Regions from separate parts of the Alicyclobacillus acidocaldarius subsp. acidocaldarius Tc-4-1 genome, predicted to be linked through region 2. Evidence: predicted binding sites of a transcription regulator. Region 2 holds the regulator's gene; the other holds the start of a gene.

Region 1 (4,418 bases), 1.4 Mb from region 2:
TCTTCATTCGGATCTCTTCGCGGCGCATCGCTCGCGCCTCGACTTCAGACAGGACTTGTTGCACTTCCGGCGGAATCGGAAGTTCCGGTAGATTGATGAAGACAAACAGCTTGTCGGTCGAGGACGCGCTGTTGAAGTACGCCTGGAGAGCGGGCAGGATCTCTTCCGCCTGGCTCACCTTTTTAATGCGGCCATTCAGCGGCAATCGGGCGATCATGCCGTGGCGCCCAATGATGAGAAGCGGCACGTTCTCCAAGACGATGTTCGTCGACTCCAGTTGGCTATGGCGAGCAGCGAGAAAGTCGATGACGGCCTCTGCTCCGGGCGGGAGCAGCTTGGTCTTGAGCAACAGGATGTCATCCTTCGTCATCATCGCGCGTTCACTCCTTTGCCGGAGTTTCCTCCTGACGGATCATACGCCTGGTATCACGCGACCGCGCTCGTTCTGATGGACAAGTTTCAACGCAAAGGCGATCCGTAGGTCGTACACCGACCGGCGCTTCGCCACCACCGAAGTGGTGCAAATATTGTAGCAAATGACCCGGCGAAAGAAAATGAGGTGAACGCCATTTTCCCATGCGTCACATCGATTCCCTGCGTCTAGGGATCGGCTAAGCCTCATACTACGTGCAGGGGAGGGAAGGCGCATGGGCGATTGGGTGTACTTCGCGGGCGTATATGATACCAAATTCGAAGCGTATTGTGCCGTCATGTGGGTTGAAGCGGACGAGCGAATTCGACGCTCCGCCCGTCCGACCCAGGTCGAGGTGTATCGTCTGCGCAATGGAAAGTACGGCGTCCGGTTCCTTCCTCAACGAGATGTGGCGCAGCGGGCGCGCGCGGAGTGAAGAAGAACGCTCGTATGCACGGACCAGAAGACAGCCATCCTGCGCGATGGCTGTCTTCTCCCATGTGAGGCATGATCTTCGGCGGTCAGGCGTTATCCTCATCGCTCGGCTCCCGCTTGCTTTCTTCCACAAGGAATTCCGCCACTTCGTCCGGGATCGGGGTGTCCGACTTTGCGCGGACGCGATCGGCCGCTTGAGCTTCCATATCTTGCGCTTTTTGGGCAACCTGCTTCGAAGTGTTCTCTGCAGTCGTCGAGATCTTTCCCATCCACCTGCGAGTCGCCTCGGCCGGATTCGAGGGCTTGACTACGCGTTCCACCGATGCCTTCATTGGACAGAAGCCCGTGATGGCTTCCGCAATTTTCATCGCGCCGAACCCTGCGAGCAGGGCTCGCGTGGGTGCGGATTGGCGGCGGCCATAGACGGCTGAAGACAAACTCGCGACCCCGGCGGCCAGGCGCAGGTAGCGATCCACAGGATGTAGATTGCGCTGCATGACCATCCTCCTCTCACGGGAATACCCACAGTATCCCGCGCATGGTGGCTTGGCATGCCGAAAGCGAACGCCTGCGCTGGAAATGTAATTGACTTTGACTAACCTTGATGAAATGGCAAGGGCGTGTCATAATGGTTATTGTAGTACCGTAGACGAAAAGGAGGCTTGAGCGCATGAGTCTCATCCCGTACGTGATCGAGCAGACGTCGCGAGGAGAGCGCAGCTATGACATTTACTCGCGCCTGCTGAAGGATCGGATCATCTTCTTAGGTACGCCTATCGACGACGACGTCGCGAACGCGGTCGTGGCGCAACTGCTGTTTTTGGCCGCGGATGATCCAGACAAAGACATCCAGATGTACATCAATAGTCCGGGAGGATCGGTGTCGGCAGGCCTCGCGATATATGACACCATGCAGCACATTAAGCCCGACGTGAGCACCATGTGTGTGGGCATGGCCGCGAGCATGGCGGCGGTGCTCCTGGCAGCGGGTGCAAAGGGCAAGCGGTATGCCCTTCCGAATTCTGAAGTGATGATCCATCAACCGCTCGGGGGCGCGCGGGGTCAGGCTTCGGATATCGAAATCCATGCTCGGCACATCCTGAAGACGCGGGAACGTCTCAACCGTATTCTGGCAGAGCGAACGGGACAACCGCTCGAGCGGGTCGCGCAGGATACAGACCGCGACAATTTCATGTCGGCGGAGGAAGCAAAGGCGTACGGATTGATTGACGAAGTCATTTACCGCTGACACGAAATCCGCTCACGGCCGAGGCGCGTCGGTGCCTCGGCCGTCTGACTTCGGGGGGAGTGAAGGTGGCGGAGGAGTTGTACTTCGATTACGCGGCGACGGCGCCGGTGCGCCCCGAGGTGCGGGAACGGATCACTGAATGGTTGGACATCTTTGGGAATCCGTCCTCGCTTCACCGCATGGGCATGCACGCAGAGCGCGCCCTTCGGCGCGCGCGGGACCAAGTCATGCAGAGCCTCGGTGCACGAGACGGCCGCCTTGTCTTTACAGGCGGGGGCACGGAGGCCAACAACCTCGCTATCTACGGAGTCGCGCGCGCTTACGCCCAGCGCGGACGCCACGTCGTAACTACGGCTATCGAACATCCGGCGGTCCGCGAGGCGATGGCGGAGCTTGAGCGAGAGGGTTTCGAAGTGTCCTACGTGCATCCAGATCATCACGGCGATGTGTCCGCGGAAGACGTGTTGCGCCACGTTCGGGACGACACGATTCTGGTCTCCGTGATGCATGTGAACAACGAGACAGGGGCTGTGTTGCCCGTGGAGCGGATTGCCGAGGGGCTGAATGCGCATCCCAAAGCGGTGTTTCACGTCGACGGAACCCAGGCGCTTGGGAAAATTCCCGTTTCGCTCGCTCGCGCTCGCATCCACCTGTATGCCGCTTCGGGGCACAAACTAGGGGCGTTGAAAGGCATCGGCGCGCTCTATGTCCATCCAAGCCTTCGGCTGAAGCCACATGTGGTGGGCGGCGGCCAGGAATTCGGCCTGCGGTCGGGCACGGAAAACGTGCTCGGGGCGCTGTCATTCGGGGAAGCTGCCTCTCATGCGGTACGCGACATGGACAACGATGTGAACGCAGAGGAGAAGAGGGCGCGCCTTGCGCGTGGCCTCGAGGAGCTCGGCTACGTGGTCATCCAGCCCGAACACCACTCGCCGTACATCTTGTGCGCGGCGTTGCCCGGCGCTCGGGGTGAAATCCTGGTCCATGCCTTCGAGGAAAAAGGCCTGTACATCTCCGCGGGAAGCGCCTGTTCGAGCGGTAAACACGGGCGCGAGCCCAGCCGCGTTTTGACAGCCATGGGCATCCCACCTGAGTTGGCACTTGCGGCAATTCGGTTCTCGTGGCATCCTGGCACTCGAATGTCGGAGATTGAACAAGCCATCGAAGTCGTCCGCGAGCGGACGGCCTGGGTCAAACAAGCGCTAGGCATTCGGTAGGAGGAACGGATCTTGTTATACGATCATCTCTTGATTCGGTACGGCGAATTGACGACGAAAGGTGCAAACCGTGCCGAGATGGAACAGCTTTTGGAGCGCAACGTGCGGCGCGCGCTGTCCCCATGGCCGGACGTAAAGGTGACGCGCAGCCAGCAGCGCATCGTGGTTCAGCTAAACGGGGCCCCCGTCGATGCGACGCTGCAAAAGCTGCAGCAGGTGTTCGGCATCTCGTCCATCTCGCCCGTCGCTGTCGCGCCGCTCGATCTGGAGGCCATTCAGCAGACCGCCGTCGAGGTGGCCAAGCGCGAGCTCATGGACAAGTCGACGTTCAAGGTGGAGGCTCGCCGGGGATTCAAAGGGTTTCCACTCGACAGCCCGGCGCTTCAAAAGGCCGTCGGGGCTGCTATCCTGCGCGCCTTGCCGCACATTCGCGTGGATGTTCACCATCCGGACGTGGTGATCGAAGTCGACATTCGCAAGTCCGCCGCGTACCTGTATCCCAGCCGCGTGCCTGGGCTTGGCGGTTTTCCGGTCGGCATGAGTGGCAAAGGACTGGTATTGCTCTCCGGGGGCATCGACAGCCCCGTCGCGGCTTGGAAGGCCATGAAACGAGGTCTGGCGCTCGAGCTCGTTCACTTTCACAGTTTCCCCTTTACCAGCGAGCGAGCTCAGCAAAAGGTGGAGGATCTCGCTTCCATCCTCACGAGGTGGGGCGGGCCCATGAAGCTCCATTTGGTGTCGGTCACGGCGATTCAGTCGGAAATCCAGCGTTCCGCGCCCGAGGGGCTCAGGACCATCCTGCTTCGACGCATGATGGTGCGCGCGGCATCGCGAATCGCGGACGAAGTCGGGGCCGGCGCGCTGGTGACGGGCGACAGCCTCGGACAAGTCGCGAGCCAAACGCTTTCCGCGCTGAACGCGGTCGATCGCGCCACGGATCACACCATCCTACGGCCACTCATCGCGGAGGACAAGCTCGAGATCATTGAACTCGCCAAGCGGATGGGGACGTATGAGATCTCGATTCTCCCGTTTGACGACTGCTGTTCGCTTTTTGCGCCGAAGCATCCGAAGACGAATCCGAAGCTAAGCGACCTGGAGCGAG
Region 2 (4,418 bases):
TCGCCCTCGCGAATCAGGCCGAGCAGCAGGTGCTCCGTCCCCACGTACGAGTGACCGAGCTTCCGGGCTTCGTCGATGGACAGCTCAATGACCTTTTTCGCCCTCGGCGTGTAGGTCATCGCCGTGACCGGGGTCTGCCCGCGGCCCACCATCCGCTCAATCTCCTGTTGCACCTTGTCCGCCTGCACGCCGAGCATCTGCAGGGCTTTCGCCGCAATCCCCTCGCCTTCGCGGATCAGGCCGAGCAAAATGTGCTCGGTGCCCACGCCCGGGTGATTCAGGCGAGAAGCCTCTTCTTGCGCCAGCGCCAACACCTTCTGAGCTCTCTCCGTAAACCGTGCATACATCATCCATGCACCTCCGTATCATTCATTCTCAGCCGATCCCGAATCAACTGCGCGCGCCGCACGTCGCGCTCGTTCGGGCTCAGCTCGCGATTGTAGTATTTTGCAGACAGGCCGGCTGCGTGAGCACCATCAGTTCCTTCAGGATGCCGGCCGACACGCCTTGGATAATGCCGAGATCGATCCCCAGTCGCACGTCCGACAGCCGCTCCAACGTCTCCTTCGAATCCATCTTGCGCGCATACGCCAGGATGCCAAACGAGCGGCTGACGCGGTCCTCGAGCTGGATCCGGTTGCGCTCCATCAGGAGTTTGCGCGCGTTCCGCTCCTGCTCGATGATCTGTTGGACGACGCTCATCAGATTCGCGATGATCTCTTCCTCGCTCTCGCCCAGTGTGATCTGGTTCGACACCTGATACAGATTCCCGAACGACTCCGACCCTTCGCCGTAGATGCCGCGAACCGCTAGCCCAACCTGGGACACGGCGGTGAGCAGCCTCTGAATGCCACCCGTGAGCGCAAGACCCGGCAGGTGCATCATGACCGATGCGCGAATGCCGGTTCCGACGTTGGTCGGACAGGCCGTCAGGTAACCGTATTGATCGTGATACGCGTAGGTCAAGGTCTGCTCGAGGGCGTCGTCCACCTGGCTCGCCAGATTCCACGCTTCCTGCAAGCGAAGCCCCGGAAGGATGCACTGGATGCGCAGGTGGTCTTCCTCATTGACCATAATGCTGACGACCTCGTCGTCGCGGAGGACAATGGCGCCATGTTTCTCTTGCTGCGCGAGATCGGGACTGATGAGATGCTTTTCGACGAACATCTGCCGATCGAGCGGCGTGAGATCCCGGCAACGGATGAACTCGAACTTGCCAAGCCGCTTCATGGCGTCGTTCTCCGCGGCCTGCCGCACGAGTTCCATGACCTCGTTGGCGTGCGCGTCGGTCGCCAGCGTGGGAAAGGGGAATCCTTTCAGGTTTCGGGCGAGCCGGATGCGACTCGTGAGCACGATATCGTCTTCGGGCCCGGTTTCTTTCATCCATTTGCTGATGGTTCGTTTGACAAAGTCTGCGAGGGACATCTCCACACCTCCTCACTGCGCGCCCTGTTCCAGTTTGCGGATTTCGTCGCGCAGTTGCGCCGCGCGCTCGAACTGCTCCTGCGCCACGGCCTGCTGTAGTTCCCGGCGAAGCTGCTCCAGCTTGCGCGCCAACTGTTGGCGCTCGCCCGCCGAGCCCGGGACTTTTCCCGTGTGCCGCAGACCATTCTGGATGCGCCGCAACAGCGGCTCAAGCCGCGCCGAAAACGCGTCGTAGCAGTCCGGGCAACCGAACCTGCCGATCTGCGTAAACTGGTTGTACGTCATTCCGCACGTTCCGCATCGCTGCTGGGCCTGGGGGGTGACAGGCGCGAATCCCGAGGACGACTCCATGTTTAAGAGCCCGCTCAAGAGCTTATTGAAGTCGAACGGGCTTCCCATCAGAAACGGATTGGGAAACACGTCGCCCTGTTCTTTGGCGCATACCTCGCACAGGTGATAGGCCGTTTGCACACCGTTGATGATTTTCGTCACGTGGACCGTCGCCGGTCGCTCATGGCACCGCTCGCAAAGCATCGGTCCCACCTCGCTTTCAAGGTTTTCGGTACGCTGCCAACGCCTGCAGCGCACTTGCCAGCAACTTCGCCCGCAGCCGATCTCGATATGGAAGGTCGAGTGCGAGCACGTCCCGGCGCAACATGGCGGAAATCAACGCGGCTTCGCGGTCCGTCAACCACCCGTCCCGGTGCAGGCGTTCGATCAGCGCCTCGCTGGCGGACTGGCTCACCTCGTCCCCGAGCGATCTCAGCACGTCCCACAGCAGGTGATCCTTGTCGAGCTTCACGCGCCGAATGCGGATGTACCCGCCGCCGCCGCGCTTGGACTCGACGATGTACCCGTGATCCGTCGTGAAGCGCGTGCTGATGACGTAGTTGATTTGAGACGGGACGCAGTGAAACTGCTCCGCGAGCTCATTGCGCTGAATCTCGATCACGTCAAGCCCGCCTTCTTCCATGAGTCGTTTCAGATACGCCTCGATGATGTCGGAGATGTTGCTTGCCATGATGACAACCCCTAACGCAGCACCGTCCTCTGAAGTTCCATTTGACTTTGATTTTTTGACTTTGACTTTTCTTGACCTTATTATACACCTGCCCGCGGGAAATGCAAGAGGGGTTTGGTTCTAGTGTGCACAAAAATCCAATGCATTCTGCGCCCGCGCCTCTCACCACACAAAGTCCCGTTCAACGGTGACATGCACAAGGTTTAGCCCGCCGTCGATGCGCTACGAAGGTTCGATGCAACGCCCGCTGAGTCCCATGCAAGGTCTCATGCGCATTCGAGACGGGATCGCCCACTTCGCCCGGTTTACGCTTGCCTCGCATGCAAAAATTCGCGGGCCGGCCCGCCCGAGCGAGGGAAAGGTTCATGCTTCCGCTGTCGGTGTTGCACGATATCGTTCATCGCGCCCGCCGTGTCAACATCGGTTGTAAAATCCCCAATAACATCGGTTGAGAATTCCCCAAGATCATCGGCCTCAATTCCTCAAAATCATCGGGATGAATTCCCCACCCCCATGTCGAATCGTGGCACCTGTCATCCATTCATGGGAGGTGCCCGTCATGAGGGAGGACGAGAGGATGGAATCAGGCAACTTTACGAGGCAGGCGTCAGCATCTCGGAGCTGGCCAGAAGATTCGGCTATGACCGAAAGACCATTCGCAGTGCACTGAATTCATCGGTGGAGGAGAAGCAGGGCGAAAGAGCGTCGCGTGGGGAGCGAAAGAAAGGTTCCAAGCTGGAGCCCTACAAAGATTACGTGAAGCAGCGCATGCAACTTGGTGTGCTCAACGCTGTACGAATTCTACGAGAGATTCGGGAGCAGGGCTATACCGGCGGGATCACCGTCCTGCGAGAGTTCATGAAGCCCCTTCGCCCGGTGGTCTCTGCCAAGGCCACGGAACGCTATGAGTCGGACCCTGGTGAACAAGCCCAGATCGACTTGGGGGCCTTCCCCTACTACGATTCGCACGGTCAGCGACGAACGATTTGGGCCTTCGCCATGGTACTCGCCTACTCCCGCATGCTCTACGTTGAGTTTATCAAAGCGGCAGACCAACTGCACATCCTTCAGGCCCTTCGCAACGCGCTGGAGTTCTTTGGCGGTGTGCCTCGGGTGATTCTCAGCGACAACTGTTCGTCTTTGGTCGTCGCCAATGACGGTCAGGGTCACGTGGACTGGCAACCGGCGTATCTCGATTTTGCCAAGTTCTACGGATTCGTGCCCAAGGCATGTCGGCCTCGCCGGAGCCAGACCAAAGGCAAGGTAGAACGGCCCATTCGCTATATCCGGGACAACTTCTGGCCAGTTGCCTTTGTGGACGAAGCGGATTTGAACCGACAGGTCGCGTGGTGGCGCGATCACGTCGCCAACGTCCGCATCCACGGAACGACACATGAACAGCCCATCGTGCGGTTTCAAGCTGAGAAGCTGCAACCGCTACCGGCCACCCCATATATGTTGGCTTGTGCAGGTCTTCGGAAGGTGATGAGTGACTGCCGGGTCTCCTGGAACACGAACTTGTACACCGTTCCCTGGTCGTATGTGGGCCACACGGTCCTGGTCCGAGAGTTCGAATCGGGTCGCCTGCAGATCGAATACGGGGGACAGGTGATTGCGGAGCATCGTGTGCTGCCCGGCAAGCATCAAATCTCCACGGACCCCCGAGCACTACAAGAACCTCCCTCGGGACACCGCGAATCCAGCGCGGGGTAAGACAGCGGGATGGCAAGTCGATCCGGACGTGGAGCAGCGCGAGCTTGGGGTCTATGAACAGATCGCCATGGGAGGTCATGTGCAATGAGCGAGGCATTGGTGGTCGCTCAGGTCGAGGAACAACTGTTGGACCTGGGCTTGAAGCGAGCTGCTGCCGTCTTGCCGGCGTGCGTGGAGTGGGCCGCCGGGCAAGAGGCGACCTATGTCGCATTTCTCCAGCGTTTGCTGGAGGCTGAGCAGGAGGAGCGGCACAGCCGGG

What was found. The regulator CtsR, encoded in region 2, represses protease genes until heat stress. The targets are predictions, from matches to a motif close to ATGGTCAATAAAGGTCAAACA.
Region 1: clpP (ATP-dependent Clp endopeptidase proteolytic subunit ClpP) is a predicted target of CtsR. The motif match lies at 1,430-1,450, and genes of this name have one in related genera.

What each region holds. Positions count from the first base shown of each region.
Region 1 covers NC_017167.1:1,171,010-1,175,427, forward strand. The annotation lists gene TC41_RS05435 (IDEAL domain-containing protein) at 1-373, opposite strand, end outside; gene TC41_RS05440 (hypothetical protein) at 648-848, shown strand; gene TC41_RS05445 (YgaP family membrane protein) at 934-1,344, opposite strand; gene clpP (ATP-dependent Clp endopeptidase proteolytic subunit ClpP) at 1,518-2,096, shown strand; gene TC41_RS05455 (cysteine desulfurase family protein) at 2,162-3,313, shown strand; gene thiI (tRNA uracil 4-sulfurtransferase ThiI) at 3,326-4,418, shown strand, end outside.
Region 2 covers NC_017167.1:2,904,749-2,909,166, forward strand. The annotation lists gene TC41_RS14230 (ATP-dependent Clp protease ATP-binding subunit) at 1-350, opposite strand, end outside; partial or broken gene TC41_RS14235 (protein arginine kinase) at 347-1,425, opposite strand; gene TC41_RS14240 (UvrB/UvrC motif-containing protein) at 1,438-1,959, opposite strand; gene TC41_RS14245 (CtsR family transcriptional regulator) at 1,976-2,446, opposite strand; gene istA (IS21 family transposase) at 2,990-4,159, shown strand; gene istB (IS21-like element helper ATPase IstB) at 4,244-4,418, shown strand, end outside.